DNA from 2 places in the Paraburkholderia sp. MM6662-R1 genome. Region 2 is predicted to be linked to the other one. Evidence: predicted binding sites of a transcription regulator. Region 2 holds the regulator's gene; the other holds the start of a gene.

Region 1 (8,472 bases), on a different contig from region 2:
CCGCGACTGCGTCGCGAACGAAGCCGGGATTCTCGTGATCTCCGGCCCGAACGTCTTTGCCGGTTATGCGCAGCCCGAGCAGAACAGGGGGCTCTGGCTGGATCTGGGCGATGGCAAGCGCTGGCTCAATACGGGAGACCTGGGGTGCTGCGATGCCGACGGCTATTTCCGGCTCACCGGCCGCAAGAAGGACTTGATCATTCGGGGCGGCCACAACATCGATCCCGCGACGATCGAGGAACCGCTTCACCGCCACCCCGCAGTCCAGATCGCCGCGGCGATCGGGCGGCCCGACGCGCACGCCGGAGAGTTGCCGGTGGCTTACGTCCAGCTCAAGCCCGGCGCAAGCGCCACCGAGCAGGAACTGGCGGAGTTCGTGCGCCGCGAGATCAGCGAGCGGGCCGCACTGCCCAAGCAGATCCGGATCGTGGATGCGATGCCGCTCACTGCCGTCGGCAAGATATTCAAGCCGGAGCTGAAGCGGCGCGAAACGGCCGACGCGCTACGCTCGGCGCTCGTCGAAGCCGGCATTGCGGGCGCCCGCGTGAGCGTCGACGAGAACAAGTCGAGCGGCATCTCCCTGCATATCGAACTTCCGGAAGCTGCGCTTGAAGCGAGGGCCAGTGCGGTAGTGGGGCGGTTCCCGTTTCCCTTCTCGATCGCGGCAGCCGCAGAGGCGGTGCGGGTGGGCAACAGGAAGACGGCAGGCGCGGACAATGAGGGCGGCCAATAGTCGGGTCGACAGGAAGCTATACAGGTTTGTGGTGATATGAACGAAGACCTTTTGGAGGCATTTCTAGCCATGACTTCTGCGGGAAAGAAAGCATTGGAGCCGCCCCTTGGGTGGAGAAGCCTGCGCGCACCTCGGTTGAGCCCACTGCGCCGGGACCAACTCCCGTTGATTCCGCGCGTGATGTTGAGGATCTTGGGAAAACGCGCACGCGTCAATGCACCCAATCTCTTCTTGACGTTGATGCGGCACCGGCGGCTCATCCGTCCCTGGCGGAAGTTCGCCTCGACGCTGATGCCTTACGGGACGCTGAGCCGCATTGACTGTGAACTGGCCATCTTGCGCGTTGCGTGGAACTGCCGAAGCAAATACGAGTGGTTTCAGCATGTCAGCATCGGGCTGGGCGCCGGCTTGAGCCCGACCGACATCGCGAGAGTCGCCGAAGGCCCTGATTCGCCCGCATGGAGCGCACACCACGCGGCCGTGCTCAGAGCGGCGGATGAAATCCATCATGACCGGGTCATTGCCGATGCGACGTGGAGGCAACTTGCCGAGCAGTACGACGACAAGAAGCTGATTGAACTCTGCATGTTGATCGGCCACTACGAGATGTTGGCGTCTGTGCTCAATTCACTGGGGATCCAGGTGGAAGAATCGCTTGACAAGCGCGTCCTCGCCGCCGGTATTGGCGGCCCCGTGAACGATGACCGAGCCCAAAGCGCGCGATCGGCGCGAGCCCAATGAACGCGGGGCGGCAGCGCTGACACCCCGTCAGTGGCTTCAGGCTGTCACGCCGCGCCTCCTGACGGTGTTCTCCTTCGCAGTGGCCGGTTGGTTGAGCACCTCTGACATCAGGCCCGTTGGGAAACTCGCGAGCGTTGGGAGCGCTCGTGTCGCTAGCCGATCGGCAGTTTTGCCCGGCAGGCCGAGCGCGCGAAGGGCTGCGGCTGCACTTTGTTCGGCGAAATCCGGATCGCAGCCCGGCTGCAACATCGAATGCGTTGCGCCGAGGACGGCGCCGGCGACAACGTTGAGCGCCAGCGCAAGCGGCATTGGCCTGAAGCGGTTTGTTCGTATCCCGTTGGCCAGATCCCGTCGCGCGAAATCGAGCAGAAGCCCCGGTCCTTGCGCATCGGGCCAGCTCACGCGCACGAGGAAGCTGGCAACGACCGGGTAGTGCAGAGCGAGTCGCGACACCAGACGAATGCCGCAGGCGATTCGTTCAGCCGGGTCTTCGGATTGCAGGACGACCGGCTCGGCGAAAGCAATCAGCTCGTTTGCGACCGTCCCGGCCAGTTCCCGGATCAGCGCTTCCGGAGAGGCAAAGTATTTGTAGAACGTTCCCCGGGAGACTCCCGCGGCAGAGATCACATCATCGATCGACGTCGATGCGGGGCCTTTCTCCGCCACGAGACGAAGTGCGCTCTTCAGCAAGCGCGCCCGCATGCGCTCTCGGCGCTCTGCTGCGACGCGTGGGCGATGGTCAAGGGTTTTCATTCACACGATTGTACGCTGTCCGTACTCGATCAAACGACGATCCTGTCATGATGACTACAAGATCACTCGGACACGCGCGAAAACCACGCCAACCCCGCCACGATGGCACGGGCCGCATGACGTGCCGTTGACGTCATTCATACGTCGGGCTCGGACCAGCGCGAGGCGCGTTTTTTTCAACAGCCAGGCGCCCAACCGGAGGCGACGGCACTGGAGTAGCAGCGTTCCGGATGCATTGTCGAATAGGTATGGGTGTCAGTATTGTCATTGTGACATATATGTTATTATATGAGCGCGCACTGTTCGCCATGTCGGTCGAACAGTGCGCTGCGGAGGAAGCAGGCCTGCTCCCATCCTGTGAGCTCCTTGTCTTCCCACCTGCAACGGTTAGTTCAGCCGCCATCGAGCGACGCCATCGAGCGCGCGTTTGCATTGAAGGCTAATTGACGCTCGGAAGGATTTCCTATGGCAGGCTCATGCAAGACCATTGCGATCTATGGCGGCGGAATCGGCGGTGCATTGCTCGCGCGGCGCCTGAGCAAAGACTTCAATGTCACGCTGATCGATCCGCTCGACTACTTCGAAGTACCGATGTCGGTGCCGCGAAGCCTCGTCGATCCTGAATTTGCCGAACCCGCGATGATCCCGTTCGCCGTCGCGTTGCCAAACGTCACGCGCGTCCGAGCGCGGCTTGTCGAATGGACCGCGAACGGGGGCAGGATTGCCGACGCGGACGGCCTGAGGAGCCTGGTGCGCGCCGATGTTTCCGTGCTTGCGACGGGCAGTCGTTTCTCCAGTTCGCTGATGCGATCGGAGGGCGAGACGATGGACGAGCGCAAAGCGTTCTATCGTCGCTTTCATGCGAGGTTGCTGGCCGCGGACAGGATCCTTATCGTCGGCGGCGGCCCCATCGGAATCGAAGTGGCGGGCGAGATCAGCGAAGCCTTCCCGCAAAAGCGCGTCACGGTCATCGAGGCAGGTGCACGAATCCTTGGCGGAACGTCTTTGCGACTGTCCGAGCATGCCCGAGGAGTTCTCGCGGCGCGCGGGGTGACGATCGTGACTGATGAGCGCCTTGCCGATGGCGCTGCGCCGTTACACGAGACTCTCGCACCCGCCGGGGAGGCGCTGACGAACCGTGGACGGTCGATCCGGTATGACCTCCTGATCTCGTGCATCGGCGGGCGGCCCAACACCGACTTCATGCGCTCTCAGTTCGGGCATCTGCTCGATTCAATGGGGCGCATCCGCGTCGACGGCCACCTGCGCGTGGCTGACGAGGATCGCGTCTTCGCACTGGGCGACATCACCGATCTGGCGGAGAACAAGATGGCTTGGCATATCCACGGGCAAGTCATCGTCGCCGAATCTAATATCCGTGCGGTACTGTCGGGCGGAGCCGGACCGCTGAAGGTCTATCGTCCGAAGACCAACGTCCCGACCATGGTGGTGACTCTCGGTAGTCGCGAGGGCGTCGCGCATCTGCCGGTGCTTGGCTTGGTGACAACGCCGTGGGTCAACAGGATGGCGAAATCGGCGCACATGCTTGTTCCGAAATTTCGCAAGGCGCTCGGGCTTGTCCAGGGCTAAGGACGGCCGGCGGGCCACCGTCGCTACCAGCGGTCTGCGGCGGGAAGTGCGCGGAGCTGATTCCGGGACTGGTAACACTTGACGCCGCATCGTTGCGAAGTCCGCCGGGCATGGCGGCAAGGCAGGCTTGCGCCGCCTGTACGCAGGCCCGCCGTCCGGATGCCGTGGCCAGCAACACTTCGTCAGCAGCCGGCGCAGCAACCTCTGACGCGCTCGGCCGCTGTTGGGGAATCCACGTAGTGACATAGTCGTCACCGTGACGATAATGACACTATGCAGCGCGTGGCATGCTAATCCGCCAGCAAGGCGCCAATGTCATGAGTTAGAAATTCGCATTCAAAGCTCTCGCCATGCTCACCCGCACACACCGAAACCCCGCATACACATACTGATAATGCGGCTGAAACCAGTTGCGAAATTCCGGCCGCAGCATGCACAGCGCGGTACGCGCCGAGCCGCCCTTCAGCACGTAGTGCTGCCCATCGAAGAAGTTGGCCGAATAGCCGGGATAGAACGGAAACGCTTCGAAGCCCGGCAGCGCTTCGAAAAGCGTCGAGGTCCATTCCCAGCCGTTGCCGAACTGACCTTCCGCGCCGAACGTGCTGACGTTGTCCGGATGCGCGTCGACGGGCCGTGGATCCCAACTGCGGAAATCGAAGTTCCCCGATGCCGCTTGCGGTGCACCGTGCGCCGCGCGTTGCCATTGCGCCTCGGTCGGCAGGGTTTTGCCGGCCCAGCGCGCGTAGGCGCTCGCTTCGGCGTGGCTCACGTAGACGGGCCAGTCGAGCGGCAAGGGCACGTCGTCGAACATCGTGCGCAGCGTCCATGCGGGGCGACCGTCTTGCGCCGTGCGTTGCGACCAGCCAGCGGGATGCTCGATGCGCTCCGCTTCCTTCCATGCCCAGTCCTTCGGCGACCACCACTTCGGCTCGCGATAACCGCCGTCTTCGATGAACTCGAGGAACGCACCGTTCGTGACCATGTATCGATCGATCTCGAACGCGGGCACGTCCACGCTCATTTCGCCGAACTCATTATCCCAGCCGAAGCGGCCGGCCTCGCGCGGCATGCCGAGCACGGTCGTGCCGGCCGGCACGCTAACCATCGACGACAACGCGTCGCGCTGCTCATCGCTCGTCACCACCGGCTCGCGCAACGCGGTGTTCTTCTGCGCGAGTGGCAACTGATGGAGCATGTACGCGAGCGTTTCCGCATGCATCAACCGATGCTCGATCGCGACGTTCAGCAGCTGCACGGCCGCCTCGTCGTGCGCCGGGCTGCCGAGTTCGTCGAGCGCGGTGTCGATCTGCCGGCGCGCGCGCGTCGCGTACTCGCGCACGGCGGCGAGCGACGGCCAATCGCCGGGTTGATCGGTGGGAAAGCCGCCGTCTACCGGATCGATGCCGAAGGCGAACAACTGGTCGAGTTCCGGCGCGAAAGCCGGCAGATCGAACAGACGCTGGTCGAGCAAATTGCGATCGAACGCTTCGAGATGGCCGATGTAGAACACGACGCGGTGACGCTCGCGGATCGGCCGTTCATAGAGGTAGTCGGGTTTGACGATCGCAAACAGTTCGTCGGTGACTTGACGCGCGTCGAGCAGGCGCTGCACGAGCGGATGATGCGGGACAGGGTCGCGATTCATTGGGGCCGGGTCTCCATGCAACACGGTTGCCGTGGGGGGACGGTCTGAAAACTCTACCCGCTCGCAGGCGGCGTGCCAAGACTAACAGCGCGACCGTCCAGGCCACTCTGGCCGCTAGATTTGCCGCAAGCCTTGGAGATCGACGATGTGAATGTGTTTGCCCCGCGTGTCGATCAGGCCGCGTTTTTGAAATCTTGACAGGGTACGGCTGACCGTTTCAAGCGTCATGCCGAGGTAGCTGCCCATGTCCTCGCGCGTCATACGCAGATTGAACTCCGACCACGAGTAGCCGCGCTGCGCATTGCGCTGTGACATGTCCAGCAGGAAGGCGGCAACGCGTTCGTCGGCGGACAGCGAGCCGAGCACCATCATCTGCGCGGCTTCGCTGACGATCTGCGCGCCCAGTAGCTTGTGCATGCGCTCCTGGATCGAACTGATTTCGCGACACAGCAGCTTCAGCGCGCTATAGGGAACGATGCACACCGTGCTGTCTTCCAGCGCGACGGCGCTGCACGCATGGAGGTCCGCGCTGATGCCGTCGAGCCCGAGCGGCTCGCCGGCCAGACGCAGCCCGGTGACCTGCTCGCGGCCGTCGCGGTGGACCATCACGGTCTTCATCGAGCCGGAGCGCACCGCGTAGATATTGTCGAAGCGGTCGCCGCTGCGATACAGCGCTTCGCCGCGCGGCACCGAGCGCGCCGAACAGATCAGCGTTTCGAGCTTCGGCAGTTCCTCCGCCGACAGCCCCTGCGGCATGCAGATCTCACGCATCGAACAGCTGGAGCAGCGCGCGGCGGTACGTGCGGCTGCGCGTGCCGCCACGGCCTCGCGGTTGCCGGCGGAGCGGGTCGAGGAACGGGTCACAGCAGTAGGATTCAGCATGTTCGATTATTGGTAGTGGTGAAATTGTCCCACCCGCTATGACCCGCAACTGGCGGCAAAGTGACGCGTTCGCTGCTCGGCAGTCCGAGCAACGGCGGTGCTCTGACGAAGGTGAGAAGGTGAGTCGCCGCGGCCTATATCGACGTCGCCCGTCGACGCGTAGCGTGGCTCGATTCCGGCAAGGCAGGGCGTGGCGTGCCGCCCTGCGCCTGATGAAAGAGTCAGGCGGGTTCCTTGTCGGTGCCCGCGGCGGACGGTACCAGCAGAACCGGAAGAGTGGCCTGGCGCACGCAGCGTTCAGCGACGCTGCCGAGAATCAGCCGCTGAAAGCCACGCCGGCCGTGCGTGCCCATCACGAGCAGGTCGGCGTTGAATTCGGCGGCGGCCTGCAGCACGATCTCGGCGACATCGCCGAGCGACGAAGCCTCGGAGACCGCCGGGTCGCCCTTCACACCTTGCTCGGCCATCACTTTCGAAAACTCGGCACGCAGCTCCTGGCCTTCCTCGATCAGGCGGTTGCGCAGGATCGACGGGTCGTAGCCGGGCGCCTCGAAGTACATCGGGGTGTTTTCGACGACATAAAATGGCCGCAACACCGCGCCATTCGATTTGGCGAGATCGAGCGCCGCTTCGAACGCACGGCGCGAGGTATTGCTGCCGTCGACCGCTACAAGGATGCGTGTGTACATATCGGCTCCGCGTCAAAAATGCGTCTGCCACATTGCTAACCGCGGCAGGTTTATTGATCTTTTATACCAATGAAGCTTAGATGATTGCCCGAAAAGATGCACCGGACCAGGATGTAAATCAAACATTTGCCAAATATTCCGGCGCGGCGCGGACAAAATGGCGGACCCGGCGGCGTGCGCGAAGCAGCCTGGCATGCTTACAACCCGTAAAACTTTGCTGAAGCCGAAACAGGGTTGGCCTTACAATCAAGCCATATTCAGACAAGCTGGCCAGTCCGCTGATGAACGATCGAAAAACCAAGGGCTTACCCGACCAGATCTACGGCGACATTCTCAACCGCATCCTCGAAGGCGAGTACAAGGAAGGCGAGCGATTGCCGACCGAGCACGCGCTGGCGGAACGTTTCGCCACGTCCCGGCCGACCGTGCGCGAAGCGCTCGCGCGATTGCGGGCCGACGGCATCATCTCGACGCGGCACGGCTCTGGCACGACCGTCGCGCGGCGCCCCGATCCGGACGTACGCCGCTTCGCGCCGCTCGAAACGCTGTCCGATATCCGCCGCTGCTATGAGTTTCGCATCGTGACCGAGGCGGGCGCGGCCGCGCAGGCAGCGCTGAAGGCCGACGCCGACGACATCGCCGCGATCCAGCACGCGTGGGACGAGCTCGAGCGCATCATCGAGGCGCAGGGGATCGGCGCGAAGGATGACTTCCTGTTTCATCAGGCGGTCGCGCGCGCGTCGAAGAATCCGTTTTTCATCACGGTGATGTCGTTCATCGAGGAGCAGATCCTGTTCAGCATGAACCTGTCGCGCAATCTGTCGCTCGTCAAGACGGTGGAGCGGCAGCGGCTGGTGCAGGCCGAACACATGGCGGTGCTCGACGCAATCCGCCGCAAGGACGCGGCGGGCGCGGGGGCCGCAATGCGCGCGCATCTCGAGAACGCGCTGGAACGGATGTTCGGTTCCTGAGTCCGCGCGCGGGTGAAGGCGTCGCGACTTTTGTCAGGCCGCGCTTCGGCGCGGCTCAAGCAGCGACGGCGACCGGCCCGAACAGCGAGGTCAGCGTTTTCGCGCTCACCGCGACGTCGAGCGCGACGGCCCGCTCGATGCCAATCTGCAGCGGCGGCCCGAGCCGGCTGATGTCGAGGCCGGCACGGCGCAGCATGCGCTCAATCGGCGTGGTGGTCACCGTGACGTAATGCGTAATGCCCATGCGCTGCGCGAAGCGCATCACTTCCTGAATTGCGCGGATTGTCATATCCGTGAAACCAAACGACTGTTCCTCACCGCCGGTTTCGATCGCCCAGCGGCTCAGTTCCCAGATATGTCGCCCGACCGGCGCGGCCGCGCCATGCAGTAGCTGCGGGAAGGTGTCTTTCAGCATGTTCGGACCTTCGGTCGGCATCAGGCGCCAACAGCCGCGCAGCCGTTCGTCTT
Region 2 (8,472 bases):
CCGCGCCCTGTGCGGTCTGATACGCCGCCGCGTAGTCGAGCCAGCCTTCGGGCGGTCCGGACGCCGTCGAGGTCCATGGTGAAGCGGGGCGCCCGGGCGGCGCATCGGATTCGGAAATCATGATCGCTGCCCTCCAGAGCACAGCATAGGATTGCCAGGCGCGGTTGCAAACCGTCGAGCGTGCCTGCCACTGTATTGAACGCGCGGCGGCCCGCGCTTGATCTGCATCAACAGCCGCGGCCGCCGGGCCCTTAGACTCCATTTGACGACGGGCTCGAGCCTGCTTGCGCCCGTTTCCCCACGTTTCTGTCACGGAGCTTTGGCGATGAGCTACAAAAGCATTCTCGTTCACCTCGATACGAGCGTTCGTGCACATCCGCGCCTCGAAATCGCATTGCAGCTCGCACACCGCTTTCATGCGACGCTGACCGGCCTGTTTTCGACGTACGTGCCACCGCGGCACGCGTTCTTCGTGATGGCCGGCACCGCCGACTACTACGCGGAGCACGAGCGTCTGCGGCACGAGCGTGCCAGCGCGCTCGAGCGGCTGTTTCGTGCGGAACTCGCGCGCGCGAACGTCGACGGTCATTGGATCGCCGCGAACGGCTACGCGAACGACGTCGTGCCGCCCTATGCGCGTCTCGCCGATCTGATCGTGCTCGGGCAGACCGATCCGACCGATCCCGAGGCGTTCGTCGCCGAACAGTTCGTCGAGCACGTCGTGCTGTCGGCCGGGCGGCCGGTGCTGCTGGTGCCGTCGGGCGGCACCTTCGCGGCGCCCGGCCGCCACGTGCTGATCGCGTGGGACGGCAGCCGCGAAGCCACCCGCGCGATCCACGACGCGCTGCCGTTCCTCGCGCACGCGTCCAAAGTGACGCTGCTGACGGTTCATTCATCGGGCGATCGTCCGCCGCGCGACACGGTTCCGGGCGACGACATCGCACTCACCGTCGCACGTCACGGCGTCAAGATCGACGTGCGCGAACTGAGCGTCGCGGACGGCACGCCGGTCGGCGACGCGCTGCTGTCGCAGGCGGCCGACCTCGGCTGCGACATGATCGTGATGGGCGCCTACGCGCATTCGCGTCTGCACGAAGTCGTACTGGGCGGCGCGACGCGCACGATGCTCGAGTCGATGACCGTGCCGGTGCTGTTGTCGCACTGAAGTGACCGCTTAAGGAGTCCGCCATGTTTCACCGCCTACTCGTCGCGCTCGATGGCAGCGACACCGCCTCCCGTGCGTTCGACGCCGCGCTGACCCTTGCCGCCGAATCGGGCGCCGAGCTGCAGCCGCTGTACGTGATCGACGTGCCCGTCATCGCCTACGACGCGCCCGGCTTCGACCCTTGCGTGATCCAGGACGCCTTCATCGAGGAAGGCAAGCGGATCGCGGCCGATGCCCAGAGCCGGATGACCGCGCGCGGGATCAAGGGCACGGCCCGCACCGTCGAAGCCGCGATCACCGGCGAAGACGTCGCGCATCGCATCGTCGAGGCGGCGCTCGAATGGCACGCCGACGCGATCGTGATGGGCACGCACGGCCGCCGTGGTGTTCAACGACTGATGCTCGGCAGCGTCGCCGAGCGCGTGCTGCGCAGCGCCAGCTGCCCGGTGCTGATGGCGTTCCCGCGCACGCGAACGGCGCGACGCGCGATCGGTCAGTCCCGGCCTGCGCCGAAAACGAACTCACCTGAGCTGAGCCGCGAAAACCAGGCTGCTGCGCGGCCGCTCCTACGCGATCGCGCCACGGCTGCGCGACGCGGCGCTTCAGGGCCGCGCGTGCCCGGGTTCGTCATGCCGCACGATCAGCACCGGCTTGTCGGTCGCACGCACGAGCGACTCCGCGACGCTGCCGAGCAGAAAGCGCTGCACGCCGTGGCGGCCGTGCGTGCCCATCACGATCAGATCGGCTTCGATTTCGTCGGCGACGCGCGCGAGCACCGCGGACACGCTTTCGGCGTACGCGTCGATCACCCGCACGCCGCCGGGCACCTGCGCCTCGCGCATCAACTCGCGCGGTGCATCGAGCGCGCGGCTGGCGAATTCTTGCGCCGCGGTCGCCGGTTCCGGCTCGAAAGCCACATCGGCATTGTCCGACCACTTGCCGTGCCCTACCACGCAGCAGGCTTCGAGTGTGGCGCCCGTCAGCTTCGCGAGCTTCAGCGCCTCGGCAAAGGCGCGCTGCGCGCTGGGACTGTCGTCGAGCGCAACCAGAATTCGTGCATACATGTTGGACTCCCTGTGAAAGCGCTGGCATGAACCGAAGCGGTGCCGTCGCGTGTCCGCGCCGACAGTGTGAAGCGCGCGCCGCCGCGCGGCTTGACGCAGGTCAATGGGTCTTTATCGGCTCGTTCCGTGATTACTTGATCAACTGCATGCCTGCGACTTTCGAAGCCGTCACGTCGAAAGTAGCCGTGTACTCGCACTCGGCTACATACCCCATCGCCAGCCATGCACTAGGAATATTCCTACAACACTACCCGAACTCCTAGCGCCGCTTAAATCCCCGCCGATATATTTCTGAGATGAGGTCGCCAATACTGGTCGGTATGGACACCGCCCCGCCAGCCACCTTATCGAGAGTCTTCCTCGTCGACGATGCGACCGAGGTCCGGCGCCGGCTTGCTTGCCTGATCGCGCTGATTCCCGGCATCGAAATCGCCGGCGAGTCCGCCGGCGTCGAGCACACGTTCGACGACATCGTCGCGAGTCGCGCCGATGTCGCGGTGCTGGACCCGTGCTTCTCGGGCAAGACCAATCTGCTGCTGCTCGCGGCGCTGTCGCGGGTGCGGCCGTCCATCGTCAGCATCGTGTTGACCAATCATTGCACGACGGCGTTTCGCCGAGCGTGCGAAGCGGCGGGCGCCGACTTCTGCTTCGACAAGACCTCGGAGTTCGAACTCGCCTGCCGTGCCATCGAAGCGATTGCCTATGCGCGTCGTGCGCATCCGGTCTGAGCGCCAGGAGCCGAGCATGCAAGTTGCCACAGTCTGTGAACCCCGCCACGACGCGCCCCGCAGTTCGCACGTCGTACCGATCCACGTCGTGCCACGCACCGCGGCCACACGCTACGCCGTGACGCGCTGCTCCACCTGCGCGATGCGCGCGATCTGCATGCCGCCCGAGCTGACATCCGACGAACTGAGCCGACTCGACACGTTGATCTGCTCGACGCGCTCGATCAAACGCGGTGACGCGCTGTATCGCGCGGGCGACGCGTTTCAAAGCATCTACGCGATCCGCGCCGGATCGTTCAAGACCGTGGTCATGCATCGCGACGGCCGCGAGCACGTGACTGGCTTCCAGATCGCCGGCGACTCGCTCGGCCTCGACGGCATCGGCGAGGGCAAGCAGAATTGCGATGCGATCGCGCTCGAAGACAGCGTCGTGTGCATCATTCCGTTCGCGCAACTCGAAGCAATCTGTCGCGAGATGAAGCCGATGCAGCATCACATCTACCAGATGATGAGCAGCGAGATCGTGCGCGAATCGAGCCAGATGATGCTGCTCGGCACGATGAGCGCCGAACAGCGCGTCGCGACGTTTCTGCTGAATCTGTCGAAGCGCTTCAAGGCGCGCGGCTTTTCCGCGGCGGAGTTTCATTTGCGCATGACCCGCGAGGAAATCGGCTGCTTTCTGGGCATGAAGCTCGAAACGGTGAGCCGGATGTTCTCGAAGTTCCAGCGCGAGCGCCTCGTCAAGGCGAACGGCAAAACGATCCGCATCGAAGACGCGGAAGGACTGGCTCGGGTTTGAACGCCGACGCGACGCTCGCCTCACGTTCGTTCGCGGGACATGCCGGGTGGAACAAGCGCTCCCGAACTGATATAACTCGGTGCATTGCGGTGCGCGGCCTTGCGTGACCGCCCGGAGGAGCGATGGGTCTGTCGAGCGGCGAGTCTTTCTGCTTCAGCAGTGCGGCGTCCGTTTCGGATGGGCCAGTCGAGGATCGCTATTTCATGTTGATCGATGCGGTTCAGGACTATGCGATCTTCATGCTCGACGTGTCCGGCCGCGTGACCAGCTGGAATCCCGGCGCACAGCGCATCAAGGGCTACACGCCCGAAGAAATCATCGGCCAGCATTTCTCGAAGTTCTATACCCCGGAAGACATCGCGGCCGGCAAGCCCGCCCGCGAACTGGAAATCGCCGCAGCCGTAGGCCGCACCGAGGACGAGGGCTGGCGCGTACGTCGCGACGGCTCGCGTTTCTGGGCCAACGTGGTCGTTTCCGCCGTGCACGACGCGTCGGGCGCGCTGCTCGGCTTCGCCAAGATCACGCGCGACCTGACCGAACGTATGCGCCTCGCGGAACTCGAACGCGCGGATCAGGTATCCACCCACGTGCAGATCGCCCGCGAAAACGAGCAGAAACGTATGGCGCGCGAACTGCACGACGATCTCGGCCAACGGCTGACCGCGCTGAAAATGAGCGTCGCGCTGCTCGAAGCGAAGCTGAAAAGCCAGGCCGACACCGAGCCGCTGGCCGCGCAGACGCATGAACTGCAAAAGCAGATCGACTGGATGGCCGCTTCGCTGCGGCGTATCGCCGCCGATCTGCGGCCCCCGCTGCTCGACGACCTCGGGCTCGCCGCCGCGCTCGACTGGCTGGCCGAAGACTTCACGAAACGCTACGACGTGCGCTCGAGCGTGCATCTCGAACCGGCCGAGCCGGTGTGCGGCGAATTCGCGGCGACGGCGCTGTTTCGCATCGTTCAGGAGGCGTTGACGAACGTCGCGCGGCACGCCAAGGCCAGCCGCGTACGCATCGACATGACCTGCGCGGACCCCATCGTATCGCTCGATATCGAGGATGACGGCGTGGGTGTCGCGCTGGATCGGTCGCAGGGAACAGATTCATTCGGTTTGCTCGGCATTCGCGAACGCGTGCGGCAATTGCGCGGCAACGTGTCGTTCACCAGCTCGCCGGGCCATGGCTTCAGGATCTCGATCCAGATACCGGCCGACGCGCTCGCGTAATGCTCACGCGCTGCCGCGCCCCGCTGTCGCGGGTTACTCTGCTGGCGCATCCTCGGTGCTTGGCTCGCGCATGAGCAGCACCGGACAGGTCGAGAAACGCAGCACCCGCTCCGCCACGCTGCCGATCACGAGGCGCCGCACGCCGCGTCGCCCATGCGTGCCCAGCACAAGCAGATCGGCGTGGATCTGCTCGCCGTGGCGCAGCACGATCGCGGCGACGTCGTCGGACAGGCTCTCCGACTCGATCATTTCAGGGCGGCAAGGCACATCGGCGGCGGCGCAGGCCTGTTCGGCCTCCTCCAGCACCAATTGGCCGTCCTGGCGCAAGGCTTCGACGAGCGTGAGCGGGTCGTAATAGCCGGCATAGGAAAAGAGCGGCGTCTTGTCGACCACATAAACCGGATGCACGACGCCCTTCGTCAACGCGGCGAGATTCACCGCTTCTTTCAGCGCGCGTTTCGAGAAAGTACTGCCGTCTAGCGCGACGAGGATATGTTGGTACATGCCGATTCTCCACTGAGGTTGGATTTGTCAACGCGCGTGGCGCGCCCCTGCTACAGATAAAAGGGCCCGCCCGGACTGCCCAGATACGGCTCCCGCCACTCGCCGTGCGGCACGTCGTCCGCCCGCAACGACGACGCGCCGCGCGGACACACGAGCACGGGACACGCCGCGTCGCGCAGCGTGCGCGACGTCACGTGCCCCGGCAAAGGGTGCGGCGCGCCGCGCATGCCGTGCGAACCCATCACGATCAGGTCCGCGTGCCAGCGTTGCGCTTCGTCGAGAATCGCGCTCGACGCATCGCCGCAATCATCGTCGAACTCGAGCAACGCGGTTTCGGCCGCGCGCCGGCTTTGTTCGAGCATCGCCGCGCCGCGCCGCAAGACATCGATTCGATGCTGCGACACGACTTCGAACGGCAGCCATTCGCACCACGCGAAGCGGTCGTCGGCCGCGTAGACGACCTTGATGCGCGCGTCGGGCGGCGCTACCGCGAGCGCGGTGCGCAGCGCGTCGAGCGCGGTGTCGCTGCCATCGATCGCGACCAGCACGCGGCTCACCGCCGAGGCATCGCTCGCGTCGGTCGACCTCGCCGGCATGTACAGCACCGGACGCCCGATCGACGCGACCAGTTCCTCGGGATCGATACGGCTGTCCCAGCGATGTTCACGCGGATGCGCGGCCACCGCGACCAGATCCGCGTCCCATTGCGTCGCCGTGTGAGCGAGCGCTTCGGCCGCGCCCTGATGCAGCGCGGTGAGATCGACGATCTCGGCGTCGGTCGCCGCGACGACGCCGTGCAACGCGATCACCGCGTCGCGCAGCGCGGCCTGCGCGCCGTGCAGCATCGCGCGATGCGCCTCGCACCAGTCCGGATAGCTGAGCATCAGCGTCGGATAAAGCGCGGCAGGATTGCAAACGATATCGACGAGACGAAAGCGCGCATCCGCCGCGACCAACTGCCGGGCGACGCGCGTGCCGAGCGGCAGTCCGCTGCCGCCCGCGGACGCGATCATCACGCGGTGGAAGGTGTTGCGCCCGGCAGCAGTGTTCATCGGCTCTCCTCGGATCGTCGCACCGCGAGGCGGCGCGTCAAGCGCGTCGCTTCACACCTCGGCCCGTGACGGGGACGCCAACGGTTCGCGCTTACATGAATGAACGCCGACGCGGCGCGCGGCTTGATCTGTATCAAGCGCCAACGGCTCGCTAGCGGATCACGGGCGGACCGCGAGCACGGCCGCGCCGGTCAGGTTGCCGTTGCGCAGATCGTCGAGCGCGCGGTTCGCGTCGCGCAACGCGTAAGTCGTCGTCTCGATCGCGAGCTGCATCTCGGCGGCGCTGCGCATGAACTGAAGCCCATCGTCGCGGGTCAGATTCGCGACCGACACCACGCGCCGCTCGCCCCACAGAAACGCGTACGGGAACGACGGAATGTCGCTCATATGAATGCCGCCGCACACCACCACGCCGCCTTTCGCGACCGCCTGCAACGCCAGCGGCACCAGTGCGCCGACCGGCGCGAACAGCAGCGCGGCGTCGAGTTCGCCGGGCGGTGCCTCGTCGCTGCCGCCGGCCCATGCCGCGCCGAGGCGCAGCGCGAGTTGCTGGGCCGCGTGGTCGCCGGGACGCGTGAACGCATAGACGGTGCGCTGCTGGTGACGCGCCACCTGCGCGACGAGATGCGCGGCCGCGCCGAAACCGTAGATGCCGATCCGTTCGGCGTCGCCCGCCATGCTCAACGTGCGATAGCCGATCAGACCCGCGCACAGCAGCGGCGCGGCCTCGACATCGCTGTAGTGCGGCGGCAGATGAAAGCAGTAGCGGCTGTCGGCGACCGTGCGCTCGGCGTAGCCGCCGTCGATCGTGTAGCCGGTGAAGCCAGCGTCGTCGCAGAGATTTTCGCGGGCGGACAGACAGTAGCGGCAGTGGCCGCAGGTGCGCCCGACCCACGGCACGCCGACCCGCTCGCCCACCGTGAAACCGCTGACGCCCGCGCCCAATTCGGCCACCACGCCGACGATTTCGTGGCCGGGAATCACCGGCCGCTTTGGATGCTCGAGCTCGCGGTCGACCAGATGCAGGTCCGTGCGGCACACGCCGCACGCATGAACGTCGATCAGGATCTCCCCGGCACCGGGCCGCGGATCAGGCACTTCCCGCTCGGTCAGCGTCGCCGAGCTGCCGTCGAACACCATCGCTCGCATCGGGTTCTCCTTCAGATGCTTCGGCGGCGACAAGCTGCCGTCATGGCGGACAGCGAGGCGCGCGCCGTTCTCATCAGCGTAGGCGCGCCATTGTGTCGCGCGATCGGCCCGCGCCGTAGACCGTTTGATCGAAGTCAATAAGGGGCGTTTCGCCGCCCGTACACTGATCTTATTCCTGATACGGGAGTACGTGCCGTGATTGCGCGAATCCGAAACTGTCTGCTCGTGTGCTCGGCGTGCGCGCTGACGGCCGGCGTTGCCTATGGCGAGCCCGAGCCGAGCGCGGTGGGCCGTTATCGGCGCAGGACGCGCACACGCTCGTGCAATGGGTACTTAGCCAATAAGGACTCGATGCGCACGCAGCGGGCCCGCTGCCGACGCGCGATGGCGCCGGCAATGCGAATCAGTTGTATACATTGCGGAGACATGTCATGCGTTTGACTGTTCATCTCGACACGTTCGATCGTGTCAACCCGATGGCCTTCGCCATTCTCTGGCTCGACAAGGACACGCGGCAATGGTCGCGCGAAGGTCATTTCGGGCTCGAGTTGCCCGAATGGGGCGCGTTGCATATGGATTGCGGCAATACGCTCGTGTGCGCGCCGCATAGCTCCGCGCCGGTCTGCGTGCTCGAGGGGCTCGATCTGAATCAGCTCGACGGGCCGTTCGAAGGCGAGGTCGGCCGCGTGCAGTGGTGCGCCGAGCACGGCCGCATCCTCGCGAGCGGCCACTGGCGCGTGCAATGCATCGACGTCGAACGGACGGCACCGGAAAACGGCGTATTCGCA

What was found. Region 2 encodes FNR, which switches genes on or off when oxygen is low (the NO sensors DNR and NnrR bind a similar motif). Its sites were predicted from a motif close to TTGATNNNNATCAA; they were not measured.
Region 1: OKW39_RS33075 (universal stress protein) is a predicted target of FNR. The motif match lies at 7,142-7,155, and genes of this name have one in related genera.

What each region holds. Positions count from the first base shown of each region.
Region 1 covers NZ_JBNDLV010000004.1:701,499-709,970, reverse strand. Annotated here, with positions in the region: gene OKW39_RS33105 (acyl-CoA synthetase) at 1-733, shown strand, start outside; gene OKW39_RS33100 (carboxymuconolactone decarboxylase family protein) at 770-1,474, shown strand; gene OKW39_RS33095 (TetR/AcrR family transcriptional regulator) at 1,511-2,227, opposite strand; gene OKW39_RS33090 (NAD(P)/FAD-dependent oxidoreductase) at 2,693-3,817, shown strand; gene OKW39_RS33085 (SUMF1/EgtB/PvdO family nonheme iron enzyme) at 4,140-5,462, opposite strand; gene OKW39_RS33080 (helix-turn-helix domain-containing protein) at 5,577-6,344, opposite strand; gene OKW39_RS33075 (universal stress protein) at 6,566-7,033, opposite strand; gene OKW39_RS33070 (FadR/GntR family transcriptional regulator) at 7,315-8,004, shown strand; gene OKW39_RS33065 (acyl-homoserine-lactone synthase) at 8,060-8,472, opposite strand, start outside.
Region 2 covers NZ_JBNDLV010000003.1:1,300,845-1,309,316, forward strand. Annotated here, with positions in the region: gene OKW39_RS28940 (polyketide synthase) at 1-121, opposite strand, end outside; gene OKW39_RS28945 (universal stress protein) at 326-1,165, shown strand; partial or broken gene OKW39_RS28950 (universal stress protein) at 1,189-1,560, shown strand; gene OKW39_RS28955 (universal stress protein) at 1,768-2,229, opposite strand; gene OKW39_RS28960 (two-component system response regulator) at 2,550-2,957, shown strand; gene fnr (fumarate/nitrate reduction transcriptional regulator Fnr) at 2,974-3,756, shown strand; gene OKW39_RS28970 (PAS domain-containing sensor histidine kinase) at 3,879-4,979, shown strand; partial or broken gene OKW39_RS28975 (hypothetical protein) at 4,913-5,053, shown strand; gene OKW39_RS28980 (universal stress protein) at 5,013-5,483, opposite strand; gene OKW39_RS28985 (universal stress protein) at 5,534-6,535, opposite strand; gene OKW39_RS28990 (zinc-dependent alcohol dehydrogenase family protein) at 6,695-7,684, opposite strand; gene OKW39_RS28995 (DUF3564 domain-containing protein) at 8,116-8,472, shown strand, end outside.